4 regions of the Streptomyces sp. NPDC042371 genome follow, and region 4 is predicted to be linked to each of the others. Evidence: riboswitches for the same ligand, from Rfam matches in the RefSeq annotation. Region 4 holds a riboswitch; each other region holds the start of a gene.

Region 1 (4,789 bases), 170 kb from region 4:
GCTCGAAGTACTCGCCGTATCCCTCGGGGCCGAACTCGCGCCCCAGGCCGGAGTTCTTGTAGCCGCCGAAGGGGCCGAGCATGTCGAGGCTGAAGGTGTTCACGGAGTACGTGCCCGTGCGCACCCGGCGCGCGATGTCGATGCCGCGCTCGACGTCGGCCGTCCAGACGCTGCCGCTGAGGCCGTAGTCGGAGTCGTTGGCGATCCGTACCGCCTCGTCCTCGTCACCGTAGGGCAGCAGGCAGATGACGGGGCCGAAGATCTCCTCGCGGGCGATGCGCATCGAGTTGTCGACGCCGCCGAACAGCGTCGGCTCCACGTACCAGCCCTGGTCGAGGCCCGCCGGACGGCCGCCGCCCGCAAGGATCTTGGCGCCCTCCTCCTGGCCGATGCGGATGTAGTCGAGGGAGCGCTGCTGCTGCCGCCGGGCGACGAGCGGGCCGAGTTCGGTGGCGGGGTCGAGGGGGTCGCCGACCTTGAGGGCGCTGGCGGCGGCGGAGAAGGCATCGGCGAACTCGTCGTAGCGGGTGCGCGGCACGAGGATGCGGGTCTGGGCCACACACGCCTGGCCGTTGATCATCCAGGCGAACGGGGTGATGCCCGCGACGGCGGTCGCCGCGTCGGCGTCCGGCAGGACGACGGCGGCCGACTTGCCGCCCAGCTCCAGCGTCACGCGGGTGAGGTTGCGGGCGGCGACCTCCATGACGCGCTTGCCCGCGGCGACGGACCCGGTGAAGGACACCTTGTCGACGTCGGGGTGCCCGACGAGGTACTCGCTCACCTCGCGGTCCGCGCAGACGATGGAGAGCACCCCTTCGGGCAGGCCAGCCTCGGCCGCGAGCTCGGCGAGGATGTACGCGTCGAGAGGGGCCTCCGGGGAGGTCTTGAGGATCACCGGGCAGCCGGCGAGCAGGGCGGGCGCCAGCTTGGCGGCGGCGGTGAACTGCGGGACGTTCCAGGGCACGACGGCCGCGACGACGCCCACCGGTTCGCGCCGGACGAGCAGCTTGCCGAGGACGCCGTCGCGCTCCTCCTCGTACCGGAAGTCGCGGGCCACGGTGATCGCCGCGTCCCACACCATCATCGCGGCGAGGGCCTGCACCATCACGCTTGACGTGTAGGGGGTGCCGTTCTCGGAGCTGATGACGCGGGCGATCTCCTCGTGGCGCGCCGCGAAGCCGTCCTTGATCTTCGCGATGATCTCGATGCGCTCGTCCAGGGTCATCCGCGGCCAGGGACCGCGCTCGAAGGCCTTGCGGGCGGCGGCGACGGCGCGGTCCACGTCGGCGGGCGCCGCGTGCGGCACCCGGGCGAAGACCTCTCCGGTGTGCGGGGAGACGACGTCGATGACGTCCTTTCCGAGCGGGTCGACCAACTCCCCGCCGATGAACAGCTGTCCGTGTTCCACGAGCTCGGTCATGGCTGACTGCCTCCTGCGGAGCGCTTCCCGACGCGGTTTCCCGACCCGGTTTTCTGACACGGTCTCAGAACTGATACCAGTTCTAGTTCGTGGAGTCCACGGACGGAAGGGGTAACGCAGCCTCCAGACAGTCGACTTGGGCGACTATTGGAACTAGTTCTAGTTATAGTGGTGGCCCCCGGCGAGGGGACCGGCGACGAGAGACGAGGCCCTCATGACCCCTCAGGTGACGGACCCGCCGGTGATCGAGCACGGCGGCGGCGTCTGGAGCATCAAGGTCCCGATCCCCGACAACCCCCTCGGCTTCACCCTCGTCCACCTCCTGGACACCGACGCGGGACCGGTCCTCGTCGACACCGGCTGGGACGACCCGGCGTCCTGGGACACCCTCACCGCCGGGCTCGCCACCTGCGGCGTCGCGGTCGCCGACGTGCACGGCGTCGTCATCACGCACCACCACCCCGACCACCACGGCCTCTCCGGCAAGGTCAGGGACGCCTCAGGGGCGTGGCTCGCCATGCACGACGCGGACGCGTCCGTGGTCCGCCGCACCCGCTCGAACCCGCCGGACCGCTGGTACGCGTACCTGGTGGACAAGCTCACCGCCGCGGGCGCGCCCGCCGACCACCTCGCCCCGCTGATCCTGGCCCGCGACGAGGGCCGCCCCCGCAAGCTTCCCGGCCTCGCCCCCGCCCTCCCCGACCGCTCCATCACCCCCGGCGAGCTCCTCGCCCTGCCCGGCCGCCGCCTGCGCGCGATCTGGACCCCCGGCCACACGCCCGGCCACGTCTGCCTCCACCTGGAGGAGGACCATCCGGCGGGCCTGCGCGGCAACGGCCGCCTCTTCTCCGGCGACCACCTGCTGCCCGGCATCACCCCGCACATCGGCCTGTACGAGGACCCCGAGTCGGAGACCGTCACCGACCCCCTCGGGGACTACCTGGACTCCCTGGAGCGCGTCGGCCGCCTCGACCCCGCGGAGGTCCTGCCCGCCCACCAGCGCACGTTCACCGACGCGCCCGCCCGCGTCCACGAGCTCCTGACCCACCACGAGGAGCGCCTGACCGGACTCCTCACCCTGCTCGCCGAGCCCCTCACCCCCTGGCAGATCGCCGAGCGCATGGAGTGGAACCGCCCCTGGGCCGAGATCCCCTACGGCTCGCGCACCATCGCCGTCTCGGAGGCCGAGGCCCATGTGCGGCGCCTGGTCAAGCTGGGGCGCGCGGAGGCCGTGCCGGGCAGCGACCCGGTCACCTTCGTGGCGGTGTGACCCGGAAGGCGCGCGGACCGGCCGGTAGAGTGAGCGCGTCGTCCTCACGTCCGCCAAGGGGGAAGCCGGTGCGAATCCGGCGCTGACCCGCAGCCGTGTGCCACTGAGCGTGGCGAGCCGGAATGCCCGGCGCGGAACGTGACCGGCTCGCTTCATCGGGACCCCCGATGAGCGGCACCGTCGAGGTATACGGAGCCGGAGCCGCCCGGTAGCCGTGCTCGCACGGTCCGTGCCGCCCCGCTCCCCGCAGGGAGAGGCAACCCGCCCCATCATGAACGTTCGTCGCAGCGCAGCGGTCCTGGCCGCCGCCGTCGCCGTGTTCGGCTCGGCCGCGGCACCGGCCGCCTTCGCGGACGACGCGAAGCCGTCGCCCTCGGCCGCGCTCCCCTCGGGCCTCTACGGCAAGACCGACCCCAAGTTCGACGGCGTCTTCCGCCAGTCGTACGCCCTGCTCGCCCAGGACACCGAGGGCGTCGTGCCCGCCACGAAGGCGGTGGACTGGCTCACCGGCCAGCAGTGCGCGAGCGGCGGCTTCGCGGCGTACCGCGCGGACGCCACCGAGCCCTGCAACTCCAAGACGGCGGTCGACAGCAACTCCACCGCCGCCGCCGTGCAGGCCCTCGCCGCGCTCGGCAAGCAGGACAAGACGGTCAAGAAGAGCGTCGACTGGCTGAAGTCCGTACAGAACAAGGACGGCGGCTGGGGCTACAACCCGGGGCTGCCCAGCGACGCGAACTCCACCGGCATCGTGGTCGGCGCGCTCGTCGCGGCGGGCCAGAACCCGGCGGCGATGAAGTCCCAGGACGGCAAGTCCGCCTACGACGCGCTGCCGAAGCTCGCCATGGACTGCGACAAGGACGGCGGCGCGTTCGGTCTCGCCGACGCCAAGTCCGGCAAGCTCTCGCCGAACGCCGACGCCACCGCGGCCGGTGTCCTCGGCAGCCTCGGCAAGGGCCTCGTCGTCTCCGCGCCCAAGAAGTCCGAGACCGCCGCGCCCAAGTGCGCGAAGCCGGACACCGCCGCGCAGGCCGCGGGCAACGGCGTGGGCTATCTGCTCGACACCCTCGGCAAGACCGACGACCACCTGATGTCGTCGATGCCGGGCTCCACGGACCAGCCGGACTTCGGCAACACGGCCGACTCCGTGCTCGCCCTCGCCGCCGCCGGACAGAGCGAGCGGGCCAAGGCGTCCGCCGACTGGCTCGCGAAGAACTCCGCGGACTGGGCGAAGCAGTCGGGCCCCGCCGCCTACTCCCAGCTGATCTTCGCCGCGCACGCGGCAGGCATGGACCCGCGCGACTTCGGCGGCGCCGACCTCGTCAAGCAGCTGAACGCCACGGGCCCGGCCCCGGAGACCGCCTCGAAGTCCCCGTCCGCTTCGGACGCGGACGAGAAGGACGACGACGGCGGCGTCAGCGTCTGGTGGATCATCGGCGTCGGCATGGTCGCGGGCATCGGCATCGGCTTCCTGTACAGCGGCAACCGCAAGAAGAAGCAGCCGTGACGCGGGGCCGTGTGCGGCGCGGCCGCCCGGCAGCCGTGGCGTTCCTCGCCGCGCTGCTGAGTGTCCTCGCCGCCGCGCCCGCCCAGGCCGCCGGTTACCGCTACTGGTCGTTCTGGGAGCGGGACGGCGAGCAGTGGACGTACGCCACCCAGGGGCCGGGCACCGCGACCCCCGACGACGGCGACGTGCAGGGCTTCCGCTTCTCGGTCTCCGACGACTCGAAGGACTCCGCGAAGCCCCGCGGCCCCGCCGACTTCGCGGACCTCTGCAAGGACACCCCGGCGAAGGACGGCCGCAAGCGCGTCGGCCTCGTCGTCGACTTCGGCACGGCGGGCGACGCCCCCGGCGGCGAGCGGCCGCCGAAGCCGCGCACCGCCTGCGCGCAGGTCGCCGAGGACGCCACCAGCGCGGAGGCCCTCGCCGCCGTCGCCAAGCCGCTGCGCTACGACAACAAGGCGCTGCTGTGCGCCATCGAGGACTACCCGAAGTCGGGCTGCGGCGAGCAGGTCTCCGGCGACGGGGACCCGAGCGGCAAGGAGACCGTGACCACCGAGGCGCAGGCGAACGCCGACGACGGCGACGGCGGGCCCTCCGT
Region 2 (4,789 bases), on a different contig from region 4:
CGCGGCACGGGTGTGCGTGCAGCACGTCCGCAATCCCGGTGCCTCGCGGCTGAGCGAAGCGCCGTACGTGGAGTCGAAGTTGACCGCTCCGGCCGGGCTCTTCGCGACCCGGGAGGAGAAGCAGGAGGAGAGTCGGACGGAGCGACGGGAGGTGGCGCCGTGACCTGGGTGCTGCGCGGGATGCGGTGGATGCGGTGGTACGTCCACGAGCTGACGGACGAGTCGGCGTACGACCGGTATGTGGCGCACGTGCGCAAGGAGCATCCGGCGGCAACTGTTCCCAGCCGCCGCGCATTTGAACGCATGCGGACAGACCGGGCGGAGTCAGACCCCCGTCAGGGGTTCCGCTGCTGCTGAACAGGCAACTTGTCACGTCCGTTATCCGGACGGGGGTTCCATACAGCGAGACTGTGGCTTAGATTTCCCGCACGTTAAGCATGGGATAAGTGAGGGAACGGAGCCGCGATATGTCAGATGCGCCTGAAGTGAGCAGACCGGTGGTCACGCCGGTCCGCGTGGTCATCGCAGCCTGCCTTGTCGCGCCCTTCGTGGCAATGCTCTGGGTGGGCTCCTACGCGAAGATCGATCCCACCTTCATCGGCATCCCGTTCTTCTACTGGTACCAGATGCTCTGGGTGCTCATCTCCACGGCGCTCACGATGATCGCGTACAAGCTGTGGCAGCGTGACCAGCGCGCTCGCAAGGAAGAGGCGCGGTCATGAACGACGGAGTCAACGGCGTCGCCCTCGCGGTCTTCATCTTCTTCTTCGTCGCCGTCACGGTCATGGGCTTCCTGGCCGCCCGCTGGCGCAAGGCGGACAACGAGGAGAGCCTGGACGAATGGGGCCTCGGCGGCCGCTCGTTCGGCACCTGGGTCACCTGGTTCCTGCTCGGCGGCGACCTCTACACCGCTTACACGTTCGTGGCCGTCCCCGCGGCGATCTACGCGGCGGGCGCGGCGGGCTTCTTCGCCGTGCCGTACACGATCCTCGTCTATCCCCTGATCTTCACGTTCCTGCCGCGCCTGTGGTCCGTCTCGCACAAGCACGGCTACGTGACGACGTCCGACTTCGTGCGCGGGCGCTTCGGCTCCAAGGGCCTCTCGCTCGCGGTCGCCGTCACCGGCATCCTCGCCACGATGCCGTACATCGCGCTCCAGCTGGTGGGCATCCAGGCCGTCCTCGACGTCATGGGGATCGGCGGCGGCCCGGACACCAACTGGTTCATCAAGGACCTGCCGCTGCTGATCGCGTTCGCGGTGCTCGCCGCGTACACCTACTCGTCGGGTCTGCGCGCGCCCGCGCTGATCGCGTTCGTGAAGGACGGTCTGATCTATCTCGTCATCGCCGTCGCGATCATCTACATCCCGATCAAGCTCGGCGGCTTCGACGAGATCTTCCAGGCCGCGAACGAGAAGTTCTCAGCGGCGAACGACGCGGCGGGCAAGCCCGTCGCGGGTCTCGCACCGGGCGAGACGGGGCAGTGGACCTACGCCACGCTCGCGCTCGGCTCCGCGCTCGCGCTGTTCATGTACCCGCACTCGATCACGGCGACGCTCTCCTCCAAGAGCCGCAACGTGATCCGCCGCAACACCACGATCCTGCCGCTCTACTCGCTGATGCTGGGCCTGCTCGCGCTGCTCGGCTTCATGGCGATCGCGGCCGGGGTCAAGGTCGAGAACGGGCAGCTGGCGATCCCGCAACTGTTCGAGAACATGTTCCCCGACTGGTTCACCGGCGTCGCCTTCGCCGCCATCGGCATCGGCGCGCTCGTGCCCGCGGCGATCATGTCGATCGCGGCCGCGAACCTCTTCACGCGGAACATCTACAAGGACTTCCTCAAGCCGGACGCGACACCCGCACAGGAGTTCAAGGTCTCCAAGCTGGTCTCGCTCCTGGTGAAGGTGGGCGCGCTCGCCTTCGTCCTCACCATGGACAAGACGGTAGCGATCAACTTCCAGCTGCTCGGCGGCATCTGGATCCTGCAGACGATGCCCGCCCTGGTCGGCGGCCTGTTCACGCGGTGGTTCCACCGCTGGGCGCTGCTTGCGGGCTGGGCGGTCGGCATGGTCTACGGCACGGTCGCCGCGTACGGCGTCGCGTCGCCCACGCAGAAGCACTTCGGCGGCTCGTCCGACGAGATCCCCGGCATCGGCGAGATCGGCTACATCGGCCTCACCGCGTTCGTCCTGAACGTGGTCGTGACCGTGGTCCTCACCTTCGCCCTGAAGGCGCTGAAGGCCCCCGACGGCGTCGACGAGACGTCTCCGGAGGACTACACGGCGGACGCCGGTGACGCCGGTGTCATGGAGGAACTGCCGAAGGCGACAGCGGGCTCCGGCCACTGAGCCGACCGCTGCCGCACGTCTGCCGTACGTCTGCCGCACGTCTGCCGCACGGCACAGCGTACGACGAAGGGCCGCCGGGAAACCGGCGGCCCTTCGTCGTACAGCTCTGCGATCCGACACAAGATGTGGGCCTGCTTCAGTAAGCCAACACAAGATGTATGCTCGTGCTCGCTGTCGCCGCAGGGGAATCCGGTGCAAGTCCGGAACTGTCCCGCAACGGTAGACGTGTACGCATTTGTCGTACGCGGAGTCCGAAGACCTGCCGGCAGTGCACCCGTGTCGACCGACCCGGGTGCCGACCGTCCGGGCCTCGTGGAATGGGCCGGTGGACGCGGTACGCCGCCCTGCCCGGGTGCGCCCGTGTGTGCCATCCCCTCCCCCAGGCCCAGAGCCGAGCGAGGGAGAGCTCCACGTGACCATCGCGCCTGCCGAACCTGCGTCAGCGCTGTCACCGCAGCCCATCGACAGCACCGAGGGTACCGACGCGCCAGGGACCGCGCTGCTGCGCACCCTGACCGACCTCACCGCCGACCTTCCCGACGCCGATCCCGGCCGGGTCGCCGCCGCGGCGCTGCGCGGCCGTTCGGCCAGGGCCGACGAGGCGGAGCTCCGGACGCTCGCGACCGAGGCGGCCGCGGGGCTCATCTCCGAGGACCCCACGTACTCGAAGCTCGCGGCCAGGCTGCTCACCCTCTCCATCGCCGCCGAGGCCGCCTCCCAGGGCGTGCGCTCCTTCACCGAGTCGATCGTCGTCGGCCACCGCGAGGGCCTGATCGCCGACCGCACCGCCGACTTCGTGGGCGCCCACGCGGCCCGGCTCGACGCGCTCGTGGACACCGCGCTCGCCGACGGCGCCGACTTCCGCTTCGGCTACTTCGGCCTGCGCACCCTGCACAGCCGCTACCTGCTGCGCCACCCGATCACCCGCCAGGTCATCGAGACCCCGCAGCACTTCATGCTGCGCGTGGCGGCCGGTCTTGCGGAGGACGAGAGCGCCCGCGCCCTCGACGAAGTCGCCGCGCTGTACGGCCTGATGAGCCGACTGGACTACCTGCCGTCCTCGCCGACGCTCTTCAACTCCGGCACCCGCCACCCGCAGATGTCGTCCTGCTACCTCCTCGACTCACCGCTGGACGAGCTCGACTCCATCTACGACCGCTACCACCAGGTCGCGCGGCTCTCCAAGCACGCGGGCGGCATCGGGCTCTCCTACTCCCGCATCCGTTCCCGCGGCTCCCTCATCCGCGGCACGAACGGGCACTCCAACGGCATCGTGCCGTTCCTGAAGACCCTGGACGCCTCCGTCGCCGCCGTGAACCAGGGCGGTCGGCGCAAGGGCGCGGCCGCCGTCTACCTGGAGACCTGGCACTCCGACATCGAGGAGTTCCTGGAGCTGCGCGACAACACCGGTGAGGACGCGCGCCGCACGCACAACCTCAACCTCGCGCACTGGATCCCCGACGAGTTCATGCGCCGCGTCGCCACCGACCAGGAGTGGTCGCTGTTCTCACCGGCCGACGTGCCCGAGCTCGTCGACCTGTGGGGCGAGGAGTTCGACGCCGCCTACCGCAAGGCCGAGGCCGCCGGGCTCGCCAAGAAGACCATGTCGGCCCGGGACCTCTACGGCCGCATGATGCGCACCCTCGCGCAGACCGGCAACGGCTGGATGACCTTCAAGGACGCGGCCAACCGCACCGCCAACCAGACGGCGGAGCCCGGCCACACCGTGCACTCCTCCAACCTCTGCACGGAGATCCTGGAGGTGACGGACGACGGGGAGACCGCCGTCTGCAACCTCGGCTCGGTGAACCTCGGCGCCTTCGTCGACCCGGCCACGCAGGACATCGACTGGGAGCGGCTCGACGAGACCGTCCGCACCGCGGTGACCTTCCTCGACCGCGTCGTCGACATCAACTTCTACCCGACCGAGCAGGCCGGGCGCTCCAACGCCAAGTGGCGCCCCGTGGGCCTCGGCGCGATGGGCCTCCAGGACGTCTTCTTCCAGCTGAAGCTGGCCTTCGACTCCCCCGAGGCGCGCGCCCTGTCCACCCGCATCGCCGAGCGCATCATGCTCGCCTCCTACGAGGCGTCCGCGGACCTCGCCGAGCGCCACGGTCCCCTGCCCGCCTGGGAGAAGACCCGCACCGCGCGCGGCGTGCTGCACCCGGACCACTATCCGAAGGCCGTGGCCGAGCTGACGTGGCCGGAGCGCTGGGCGGCGCTGCGGGAACGCATCGCCGCGACCGGCATGCGCAATTCGCTGCTCCTCGCCATCGCGCCGACCGCGACCATCGCGTCCATCGCCGGTGTCTACGAGTGCATCGAGCCGCAGGTCTCCAACCTCTTCAAGCGCGAGACGCTCTCCGGCGAGTTCCTCCAGGTCAACTCCTACCTGGTGGAGGAGTTGAAGCGGCACGGCCTGTGGGACGCGAAGACCCGTGA
Region 3 (4,789 bases), on a different contig from region 4:
CGCGGTTGTCGGAACCGTGCCGCCGCTGGCCGGGCCGGTGCGGCACCCGGTCGACGTACGTGGTGTAGCCGACCACGTCGTCGGCGGCGGCGAGCGCGCCGCGCGTCTCGGGCGTCAGCCACAGCGGGCCCGCGGGGCCCGTGCCGACCACGACGACCTCGCCGCGCTCCGGGGTCTCCTCCGCGGGGGCGGGCACGGGGCCTCCAGTCAGCGGCGCGACCCGGCTCGGGAGCACCGCCACCGAGAAGTAGGGCACCGAATCCGGGTCCACCTCGGCGAGGCGGCCGGTGCGCTCGCCCGCCATGGTGGCCCGCTCGACGTAGCGCGCCTCGTCGAGGCGGCCCGCGCGCTCCAGGGCGCCCCGCACCTTCCCGAACGTGCGGCCGAGCTTCATGACGACCGCCGAGTCCGTCGCCGCGAGGCGCGCGGCCAGCTCCTCCTCGGGGAGGGTGCCGGGCAGGACCGTGAGGACTTCCTCGGCCTCCACCAGGGGCTCGCCGAGCCGGGCGGCCGCGGCGCTCACCGAGGTGACGCCGGGGATCACCTCGGTCTCGTAGCGGTGCGCGAGGCGCTTGTGCATGTGCTGGTAGGAGCCGTAGAAGAGCGGGTCGCCCTCGGCGAGGACGGCGACCGTGCGGCCCGCGTCGAGGTGGGCGGCGAGCCGGGCCGCGGCCACTTCGTAGAAGTCGTCGAGGGCGCCGCGGTAGCCGCCGGGGTGGTCGGTGCTCTCCGTGGTGACGGGGTAGACCAGCGCTTCCTCGATGTGGTCGGCGCGGATGTGCGCGGCCGCGATCGAGCGGGCGATGGAGCGGCCGTGCCGGGCGGAGTGGTACGCGACCACGTCGGCGGCGGCGATGACCTCCACGGCGCGCAGGGTCATCAGCGACGGGTCGCCGGGGCCGAGGCCGACGCCGTAGAGCCGCCCCTGCGGGCGCTGTTCGGTGGGTACGCCGCTCATTCCGCTTCGCTCGCAATCGCGTTGATCGCCGCCGCGGCCATCGCGCTGCCGCCGCGACGTCCCCGTACGACCAGGTACTCCAGACCGGAGGTGTGCTCGGCGAGCGCGTCCTTGGACTCGGCGGCGCCGACGAAGCCGACCGGGATGCCGAGGACGGCGGCCGGGCGCGGCGCGCCCTCCTCGATCATCTCCAGGAGGCGGAAGAGCGCGGTGGGCGCGTTGCCGATGGCGACGACCGAGCCTTCGAGGCGGTCGCGCCAGAGTTCGAGGGCGGCGGCGCTGCGGGTGGTGCCGAGCTGGGCCGCGAGGTCGGGCACGGACGGGTCGGCGAGGGTGCAGATCACCTCGTTGTCGGCGGGCAGCCGCTTGCGCGTGACACCGCTCGCGACCATGTTCGCGTCGCAGAGGATCGGCGCGCCGTCGCGCAGCGCCTTGCGGGCGTCGGCGATCACGCGCGGGCTGTAGGAGAGGTCGCGCACGAGGTCGACCATCCCGCAGGCGTGGATCATCCGGACCGCGACCTGGCTGACGTCGGCGGGCAGGCCTTGGAGGTCCGCCTCCGCGCGGATGGTGGCAAAGGACTCGCGGTAGATCGCCGCGCCGTCCTTCTCGTAGTCGAACACTGTGCTCTCGCTCATCTCGTGGCCGTTGGTTTCGTGGTGGTACGTGCCGTGGTGACCTGCTCGGTCAATGTGCCGCCCGTCAGAGGCGTCCGGTCCTCGCCGGGGACGCGCACCGTCACCTCGTACTGCCCGTCGCCGGTGGCGAGGACGTCGACCCAGTCGCCCCACGGGTGCCCGCAGCGGCGTTCGCAGCCGGACCAGTGGACGGGCAGGCCGCCGAGGCCGGGGACGGCGTCGGCGCGTACGTCGGAGAGGGACTTGGCGCAGCCGGGGCGTCCGGTGCAGGCGCCGACGCCCAGCCAGGGCGATGCGGCGTCGGTGATGTGCCCGGCGTCGGCGAGCACGGCGAGGCGCTCGCGGGCCGCGGATTCGTCGGCGAAGCCGGGGACGACGAAGCCGCGCCAGGGCGTGACGCGCAGTTCGTCGGCGGGCAGCGGCAGGAGGGCCCGCCACTCGGCGGCGGTGACGCGGCCGAGGGGGGCGCTCACGACGACGGCGTCGCCGATCGCCCCGGGTGCCTGCGGGGCGCTTCGGGAGACGGTCCAGGGCTCGGCGCGCACGGCGTCGATGCCCGCGCGCTCCAGTGCTCCTGCGAGGTCCACGCGCTGCTCGCGGGGCAGCTCCCCCACCCGCCAGGCGCCGTTGCCCGCGGCGGTCGCGGCGGCGTGGAAGGCGCCCGCGGCGGTGAGCGCGGCGCGGGGGGCGTCGACTCCGGCGACCCGGAACGCCAGGCCGCCGACGCGGACGACCGCCGTCCCGCCCGATTCTGCGATCAAGGTCACATCGCCGCCGAGGCCGACGACGTCCCCGCGCCCGTCGTCCAGGGCGAAGAGGAAGCGGCCCGAGAGCTCAGCGGTCCAGTCCTCGGAACACAGGAGTCCGTCCAGCTCACGGGCCCACAACTGCACGTCACCACGGCCGATTCGGTCGATGCCCGCGAGCGGTGACGCCACCACGTTGCGGATGCGCTCGTGCCGCTCGGAGGGGAGCAGGCCCGCTGTCGAGAGCAGCGCGGAGAGTTCGCCGCCGCTGGTCTCGCCGAGGCCCCGCAGCTCGATGTTGCCGCGCGAGGTGATGCTGAGGCAGCCGTCCGCAAGACGCTCCGCCGCGGTGACCAGCGCCTCGGCCTGACGTGTCGTCAAAAGACCTGCGGGCAGCCGGAGTCGGGCGAGGAAGCCGTCGTCGGCGCGGTGCAGGCGGAGGGCTCCGGGGCAGGCGTCACCCCGGTCGCGTATGGGGGATTCGCCCTGGTCTGGGGAGGGTGCTGGGGTGGGCGGCATGGCGGCGAGCATACCCACGCGGATCCGGCGGGTCGCCTCCCGAGACGGACCGTTCTGGCAGGTGGCCGCCCCGCCGACCGCGGGCAGGACTTACTATGCAGGCGGCGGGCCGCCAGGTCCGTCGACGCCAGCGACGGCGTGGGTCCACCAGGACCCGAAGGAGGAAGCCCGGTGCGAATCCGGCGCGGTCCCGCCACTGTGAGCCCCACCCGAGTGGGGCGAGCCAGGAACTCCTGCCGTCCATACGACCACCCGGGGCGCGGACACCCCGAGGAAGGCCTGCGCCCGCATGCTTCTGCTGTTGTCGACCTCCGACACCGACCTGCTCAGCGCCCGCGCGGCGGGGGGTCCGGTCGACTACCGGTTCGCCAATCCCTCCCGTCTTGACCTCGAAGGACTGCCCGCGCTGCTGGACGGCGTGGACCTCGTCGTCGTACGCCTCCTCGGCGGCGTCCGTGCCTGGCAGGACGGCCTGGACCAGCTCATCGCCACCGGTCTCCCGGTGGTCGTGCTCACCGGTGAACAGGCACCCGACGCCCAGCTCATGGCCTCCTCGACCGTGCCGGTCGGCATCGCCGCCGAGGCGCACGCCTACCTGGCGCACGGCGGCCCCGCGAACCTGGAGCAGCTGGCCCGCTTCCTCTCCGACACCGTGCTGCTCACCGGCCACGGCTTCGAGCCGCCCGCGCCCGCCCCGTCGTGGGGCCCGCTGGAGCGCACGGCCCGCGCCGTGGAGGGCCCGACCGTGGCGGTGCTCTACTACCGCGCCCACCACATGAGCGGCAACACCGCGTTCGTGGACGCGCTGTGCGGCGCGATCGAGGACGCGGGCGCCCGGGCGCTGCCGCTGTACGTGGCCTCGCTGCGTGCCCCCGAGCCCGAGCTGATCGACGCGCTGCGGGCCGCCGACACCATCGTGACGACGGTCCTCGCGGCCGGTGGCACCAAGCCCGCCGAGGCCTCCGCGGGCGGCGACGACGAGTCGTGGGACGCGGGCGCGCTGACCGGACTGGACGTGCCGATCCTGCAGGCGCTCTGCCTGACCGGGTCGCGTTCGGCCTGGCAGGAGAACGACGAGGGCGTCTCGCCGCTCGACGCCGCGAGCCAGATCGCGGTGCCTGAGTTCGACGGCCGCCTGATCACGGTCCCCTTCTCCTTCAAGGAGATCGACGAGGACGGTCTGCCCGCGTACGTCGCCGACGCCGAGCGCGCGGCCCGCGTCGCCGGTATCGCCGTGCGCCACGCGCGCCTCAAGCACATCCCGGCCGCCGACAAGCGCATCGCCCTGGTGCTGTCCGCGTACCCGACGAAGCACTCCCGCATCGGCAACGCGGTCGGCCTGGACACTCCGGCATCCGCCGTCGAGCTGCTTCGCCGGCTCCGTGCCGAGGGGTACGACTTCGGCCCCGAGGCCGACATCCCCGGCCTGGTCTCCGGCGACGGCGACGAGCTGATCCGCGCGCTCATCGACGCGGGCGGCCACGACCAGGACTGGCTCACCGAGGAGCAGCTCGCCGCCAACCCCGTGCGCATCCCGGCCGCCGACTACAAGCGGTGGTACGCGACGCTGCCGCAGGAGCTGCGCGACTCCGTCGAGCAGCACTGGGGCCCGCCGCCCGGCGAGATGTTCCTCGACCGGTCCCGCGTCGGCCAGGGCGGCGACCCGGAGGGCGACATCGTGCTCGCGGCCCTGCGCCGCGAGAACCTCCTCATCCTGATCCAGCCGCCGCGCGGCTTCGGCGAGAACCCGATCGCGATCTACCACGACCCCGATCTGCCGCCGTCGCACCACTACTTGGCCGCCTACCGCTGGATCGCGGCGCCCGCGTCCGACAACGGCTTCGGCGCCGACGCGATGATCCACCTGGGCAAGCACGGCAACCTGGAGTGGCTGCCCGGCAAGAACGCGGGCCTCTCCGCGGCGTGCG
Region 4 (4,789 bases):
GATCGGCTTCTTGTACGCCAGGAGCTCGTCGACGTACCCCTTGAGCTCCTTCAGCGTGAAGCCGGAGAAGATCTGCGCGGCCCAGGGGTAACAGACCTGGTCGTCCACCTCGCACAGCCGGTTGTAGTAGCTGTAGAGGCTCTCCTTGTGCCCGGCCTTGTCCTTGAAGGGGATGATCTTCAGGGACGGGTCCATGGTCTTGCGGGTCAGGACGCCCTTCATCTCCAGGAAGGGGAGCAGCGACTCCTCGAGGTCGTTGCGGTACGTCGTGTTGTCCGCGTCGAAGACGGCGTACGCGCCCTTGTGGTCGTTCTTCGCGATGACCTTGCCGAGCTTCTTGGCGACCGGCTTCGGCCAGTGCGACAGCTCACGGGCGGTGGCCGCCGAGGTGTCGGCGGCGTTCGCCTCGTCCGTCGGCCACAGGGCGCTGCCCGCGAGAACGGCGGCGGCCAGCGCGCCCGTGGTGCCGATGACGGCCAGCTTGCTCTTTGCCCGTACTGCCATGTCTCTACGTCCCTGCCGTTCCCTGCGAGCGATGTGCGGCCCCGACCGGAGCGGCGCGCAATGCTATGGGGCGGCAGGGACATTTCCCATGATCGAAGTCACCGTGGCGCGGTGGCATGGGGCGGGTGAACAGGGGTAGCGGAGGGGTTCCGCGCATACTGGGCCCTCCGCGCATACTGGGTCCATGGACTCCCGTGAGTTCGTCCGCGCCGCCCCACGGCTCGACGGCATGGTCGTCTCCGCGGTCGGCTACCGCACCGCGGGGCAGCGGCCAGGGCTGCACCGGGGGCTCCCTTCGCCGTATCTGACGGTGATCTTCTCCCTGGACGGGACCATCGCCACCGGCAGCACCCCGGACCGGGCGACGGGACCGGACGCGACGCGCACCGACATCATCGTGGGCGGCCTGCACCAGAGCCCCGCGTACGTCGTCCAGCCCGAGCACGAGGCGGGCATCCAGCTCGCCGTGCATCCCCTCGCGGCCCGCGCCCTCCTCGGCCTGCCCGCTGCCGGGCTCACCGGGCAGCTCGTCGTCGGCGGCACGGACGTGCTCGGCGACCCGGCCGCGGAGATCCGCGAGCGGCTGTGCGAGCTGGACCGCTGGGAGGACCGCTTCGCCCTCCTGTCGGCCTATCTGAGGCGGCGCGCGGCCACGGACCGCGCCGCCGCATCCGTCCGCCCCGAGGTGGCGGAAGCCTGGGCGTGGCTGGCCAGGCACCGGGGCGCGGGCACCCTCGGCGGCCTCTCCCGGCACGTCGCGCTCAGCGAGCGCAGGCTGACCGCGCTGTTCCGCGCCGAGACGGGGCTCACCCCCAAGCAGGCCGCCCGCCTGATGCGCTTCCAGCACGCCAAGGCCACCGTGGCCCGCGCCGTCGCGGCGGGCGCCCCGCCGGACCTGGCCGGGGTCGCGGCCGACACCGGGTACTACGACCACTCCCACCTCGTACGCGACTTCCGGCAGTACACCGGCGAGACCCCCACCCGCTGGCTGGCCGAAGAGTGCCGGAATATCCAAGCCGGGGCGCACGGCCGGGGCGAAGAGTAGGGGCATGGACATCACCACGAACACCACGAACACCACGAACACCACGCAAGAACAGCAGCTCAGCACGCCCGCCCCGGCCGTCTGGCCGGGCCTCCAGGCCCAGGACGCCCCCGCCCTGATCGACTTCCTCGTCGGCACCGTCGGCTTCCTGCGCACCGCCGTCTACGAGGACGAGGGCCGTGTCGCCCACGCCCAGCTCGACTGGCCCGAGGGCGGTGGGGTCATGCTCGGCTCGTACGGCCCGGCCAACGAAGCGACCTGCGGCAGGCCCGGCACCGCGGGCGCCTATGTCGTCACCGACCACGTGGACGACCTGTACCGCAGGCTCGCCGAGGCAGGCGTGAAGGTCATCAGCGAGATCGAGGACAAGCCCTACGGAAGCCGTGAATTCGGCATCGAGGATCCGGAGGGCAACCGCTGGTCCTTCGGCACGTACCGGGGCGAGCCCAGGCCCGCGCCGACCACCGCGACGACGCCCGGGCCGACCGCGTGAAGTCGCGTGATAACTTGCGCAAGCCAGTCAAACCCACACCTGGGCCAGGGAATCCGGTGCGAATCCGGAGCTGACGCGCAGCGGTGAGGGGGACGGGCGGGGCCACGGCCACTGGGCGTCACAGGACGCCCGGGAAGGCGCCCCGCCCGGCCGATCCCCGAGTCCGAAGACCTGCTGGCGCCCTCCCCGCTCACCCGGCGGCGGAGGTCACGACGCAGGCCAGGCTCCGCGTATGAGCCGTGACACTCAAGGGATCACGTGTCCTCGACAGCCCGTATATCCGCCCTCCTCTGTGCCTGCCTGTTCGCGCTCACCGCGTGCGGCGGCTCCGCGCAGAAGACATCGCAGTCCGGGCAGAAGAGCACCGAGGGCTACCCGGTCACGGTCACCTCCTGCGGCAAGGACGCGAAGGTCGGGGCGCCCCCGCAGCGGGCCGTCTCCCTCGACCAGGGCTCCACGGAGATCCTGCTCTCCCTCGGCCTCGCCGACCGCATGGTGGGCACCGGCACCTGGACCGACCCGGTCCTGAAGAACCTGGCGAAGGACAACGCGAAGGTGGAGCGGCTCGCCGACCGCTACCCGTCCCTGGAGAAGGTCCTCTCCAAGGAGCCGGACTTCGTCAGCGCCTCCTTCCTCTACACGGTGGGCAAGGGCGGCGTCGCCGACCGCGCGAAGTTCGACGAGCTCGGCGTGCCCGTCTACGTCTCGCCCACCGACTGCGCGGGCAAGGACAACGACGGCGGTGGCGACGGCAAGCGCGTCAAGACCCTCACCATGGACACCGTCTACGGCGAGGTGCGCGACCTGGCGAAGGTCTTCCACGTCGAGAAGCGCGGCGAGAAGCTGATCGCCGACATGAAGCGGCGGGTCGGCAAGGCCACGAAGGACATCAATGCCGCCACCTCCGCCGCCTCCGGCACCAAGCTCATGTACTGGTTCGCCAACTCCGACGCCCCGTACATGGCGGGCTGCTGCGGCGCCCCCGGCATCATCACCCGCGAACTCGGCGCGAAGAACGTCTTCGACGACACCCACGAGGAATGGCCCCAGATCAACTGGGAGACCGTCGCCGACCGCGACCCCGACGTCCTCGTCATCGGCGACCTCACCCGCAAGTCGCAGTCCGCGGAGAGCGCCGCGGCGAAGATCAAGTTCCTGGAGTCCAACCCGGCGACCAAGAACCTCACGGCCGTGAAGAAGAAGCGGTACGTCCTGCTCAGCGGCCAGGCCATGAACCCCACGATCCGCACGGTCGACGGCATCGAGCAAGTGGCCGCCGGGCTGCGGAAGTTCGGACTCGTCAAGTGACGGAGGCCGCGCCGGACACGGGCACGGTCCCCGGCGCCGCCCCCGCCCCCGGCGCCGCCCCCGCCCGCGTGCGGCAGGGGCTGCTGTGGCTCGCCGGGGTCGCCGCGCTCCTCCTCTCCGTCTCCGTGGCCGTCACCATCGGCCCCGCGGAGATCTCCGTGTCCGACGTGTGGTCGACCGTCGCCGCCCACCTCGGCTGGGGCGAGAGCCCGCTCACCCCGATCAGGGACGGCATCGTCTGGAACCTGCGGATGCCACGCACCGTGCTCGCCGCCGTCTGCGGCGCGGGCCTCGCGGTCTGCGGTGCGGTCATGCAGTCCCTGCTCCGCAACCCCCTCGCCGACCCCTTCGTGCTCGGGGTGTCGTCCGGGGCTTCCACGGGAGCGGTCGCGGTCGTCGTCCTAGGGGTCGGCGGGGGAGTGGTGTCGGTCTCTGCGGGCGCCTTCGCGGGCGCCCTCTGCTCCTTCGCCCTCGTGCTGCTCCTGAGCCACACCCTCGGCGACACCACGGACCGGGTCGTGCTGTCCGGCGTCGCGGCCATGCAGCTCTTCTCCGCGCTGACGTCGTTCGTCGTCCTCACGGCGGGCGACGCGGAGACGACGCGCGGCGTGCTGTTCTGGCTCCTGGGCTCGCTCAGCGGGGTCGGCTGGACGGACGTGTGGCTGTGCGGCGCGGTGCTCGTGGCGGCGCTGGTCATCTGCCTCGGCCACGCCCGCACGCTGGACGCCTTCGCGTTCGGCCCGGAGGCCGCGGCGGCGCTCGGCGTCCGGGTGGCCCGCACCCGCCTCGTCCTGCTCTGCACGACGGCGCTGCTCACGGCGGCCCTGGTCAGCTCGGCGGGCGCCATCGGCTTCGTCGGCCTGGTCCTGCCGCACGCGGCCCGCGCGGTCGTCGGCTCCGGCCACGCCAGACTGCTCCCGGTCACGGCGCTCGCCGGGGCGGTCTTCCTGGTCTGGGTGGACACGCTGGCCCGCACGGCCCTAGACCCGCAGGAGGTCCCAGTCGGCGTGGTGACCTCACTCATCGGCGTACCGGCGTTCGTGGCGGTGCTGTACCGGACGCGGAGGACGACGTGACGACCTCTCCGAGCAACGCTCCGGGCCTGCGCGCCGACCGCGTCAGCAGGGAGGCGGGCGGTCGGCTCGTCGTCGACGGCGTGAGCCTCGCCCCGCCCGGCGGCGCCACCGTGGGGCTCCTCGGCCCCAACGGATCCGGCAAGTCCACGCTCCTGCGCATCCTCGCGGGCGTCCTCGCCCCGGCCTCCGGCGTGGTCACCCTGGACGGCCGCACCCTCCCCGACACGGGCCGCCGCGCGGTGGCCCGCCGGATCGCCGTGGTCGAGCAGCACGCCGCGACGCAGGTCGAACTCTCCGTACGGGACGTCGTACGCCTCGGCCGCATCCCGTACCGCCGCGCCTGGTCGACCCCCACGCCCCACG

What was found. Region 4 has a riboswitch for cobalamin ahead of AC068B_RS01115 (ABC transporter substrate-binding protein). Riboswitches for the same ligand answer to the same signal wherever they lie in the genome.
Region 1: it holds a riboswitch for cobalamin, as region 4 does, so the genes downstream of both, AC068B_RS01885 (prenyltransferase/squalene oxidase repeat-containing protein) here and AC068B_RS01115 (ABC transporter substrate-binding protein) in region 4, are expected to answer to the same signal.
Region 2: it holds a riboswitch for cobalamin, as region 4 does, so the genes downstream of both, AC068B_RS06445 (ribonucleoside-diphosphate reductase subunit alpha) here and AC068B_RS01115 (ABC transporter substrate-binding protein) in region 4, are expected to answer to the same signal.
Region 3: it holds a riboswitch for cobalamin, as region 4 does, so the genes downstream of both, cobN (cobaltochelatase subunit CobN) here and AC068B_RS01115 (ABC transporter substrate-binding protein) in region 4, are expected to answer to the same signal.

The regions. Positions count from the first base shown of each region.
Region 1 is NZ_JBWKAP010000001.1:419,228-424,016, forward strand. It holds gene AC068B_RS01875 (aldehyde dehydrogenase) at 1-1,420, opposite strand, end outside; gene AC068B_RS01880 (MBL fold metallo-hydrolase) at 1,635-2,690, shown strand; cobalamin riboswitch at 2,715-2,838, shown strand; gene AC068B_RS01885 (prenyltransferase/squalene oxidase repeat-containing protein) at 2,962-4,194, shown strand; gene AC068B_RS01890 (SCO2322 family protein) at 4,191-4,789, shown strand, end outside.
Region 2 is NZ_JBWKAP010000002.1:166,464-171,252, forward strand. It holds gene AC068B_RS06425 (carbon starvation CstA family protein) at 1-163, shown strand, start outside; gene AC068B_RS06430 (YbdD/YjiX family protein) at 181-357, shown strand; gene AC068B_RS06435 (DUF3311 domain-containing protein) at 468-722, shown strand; gene mctP (monocarboxylate uptake permease MctP) at 719-2,347, shown strand; cobalamin riboswitch at 2,506-2,628, shown strand; gene AC068B_RS06445 (ribonucleoside-diphosphate reductase subunit alpha) at 2,760-4,789, shown strand, end outside.
Region 3 is NZ_JBWKAP010000003.1:226,619-231,407, reverse strand. It holds gene AC068B_RS10665 (precorrin-2 C(20)-methyltransferase) at 1-958, opposite strand, end outside; gene AC068B_RS10660 (precorrin-8X methylmutase) at 955-1,581, opposite strand; gene AC068B_RS10655 (cobalamin biosynthesis protein CobG) at 1,593-2,861, opposite strand; cobalamin riboswitch at 2,982-3,113, shown strand; gene cobN (cobaltochelatase subunit CobN) at 3,151-4,789, shown strand, end outside.
Region 4 is NZ_JBWKAP010000001.1:245,984-250,772, reverse strand. It holds gene AC068B_RS01130 (HAD family hydrolase) at 1-504, opposite strand, end outside; gene AC068B_RS01125 (AraC family transcriptional regulator) at 689-1,549, shown strand; gene AC068B_RS01120 (VOC family protein) at 1,554-2,042, shown strand; cobalamin riboswitch at 2,050-2,235, shown strand; gene AC068B_RS01115 (ABC transporter substrate-binding protein) at 2,301-3,350, shown strand; gene AC068B_RS01110 (FecCD family ABC transporter permease) at 3,347-4,426, shown strand; gene AC068B_RS01105 (ABC transporter ATP-binding protein) at 4,423-4,789, shown strand, end outside.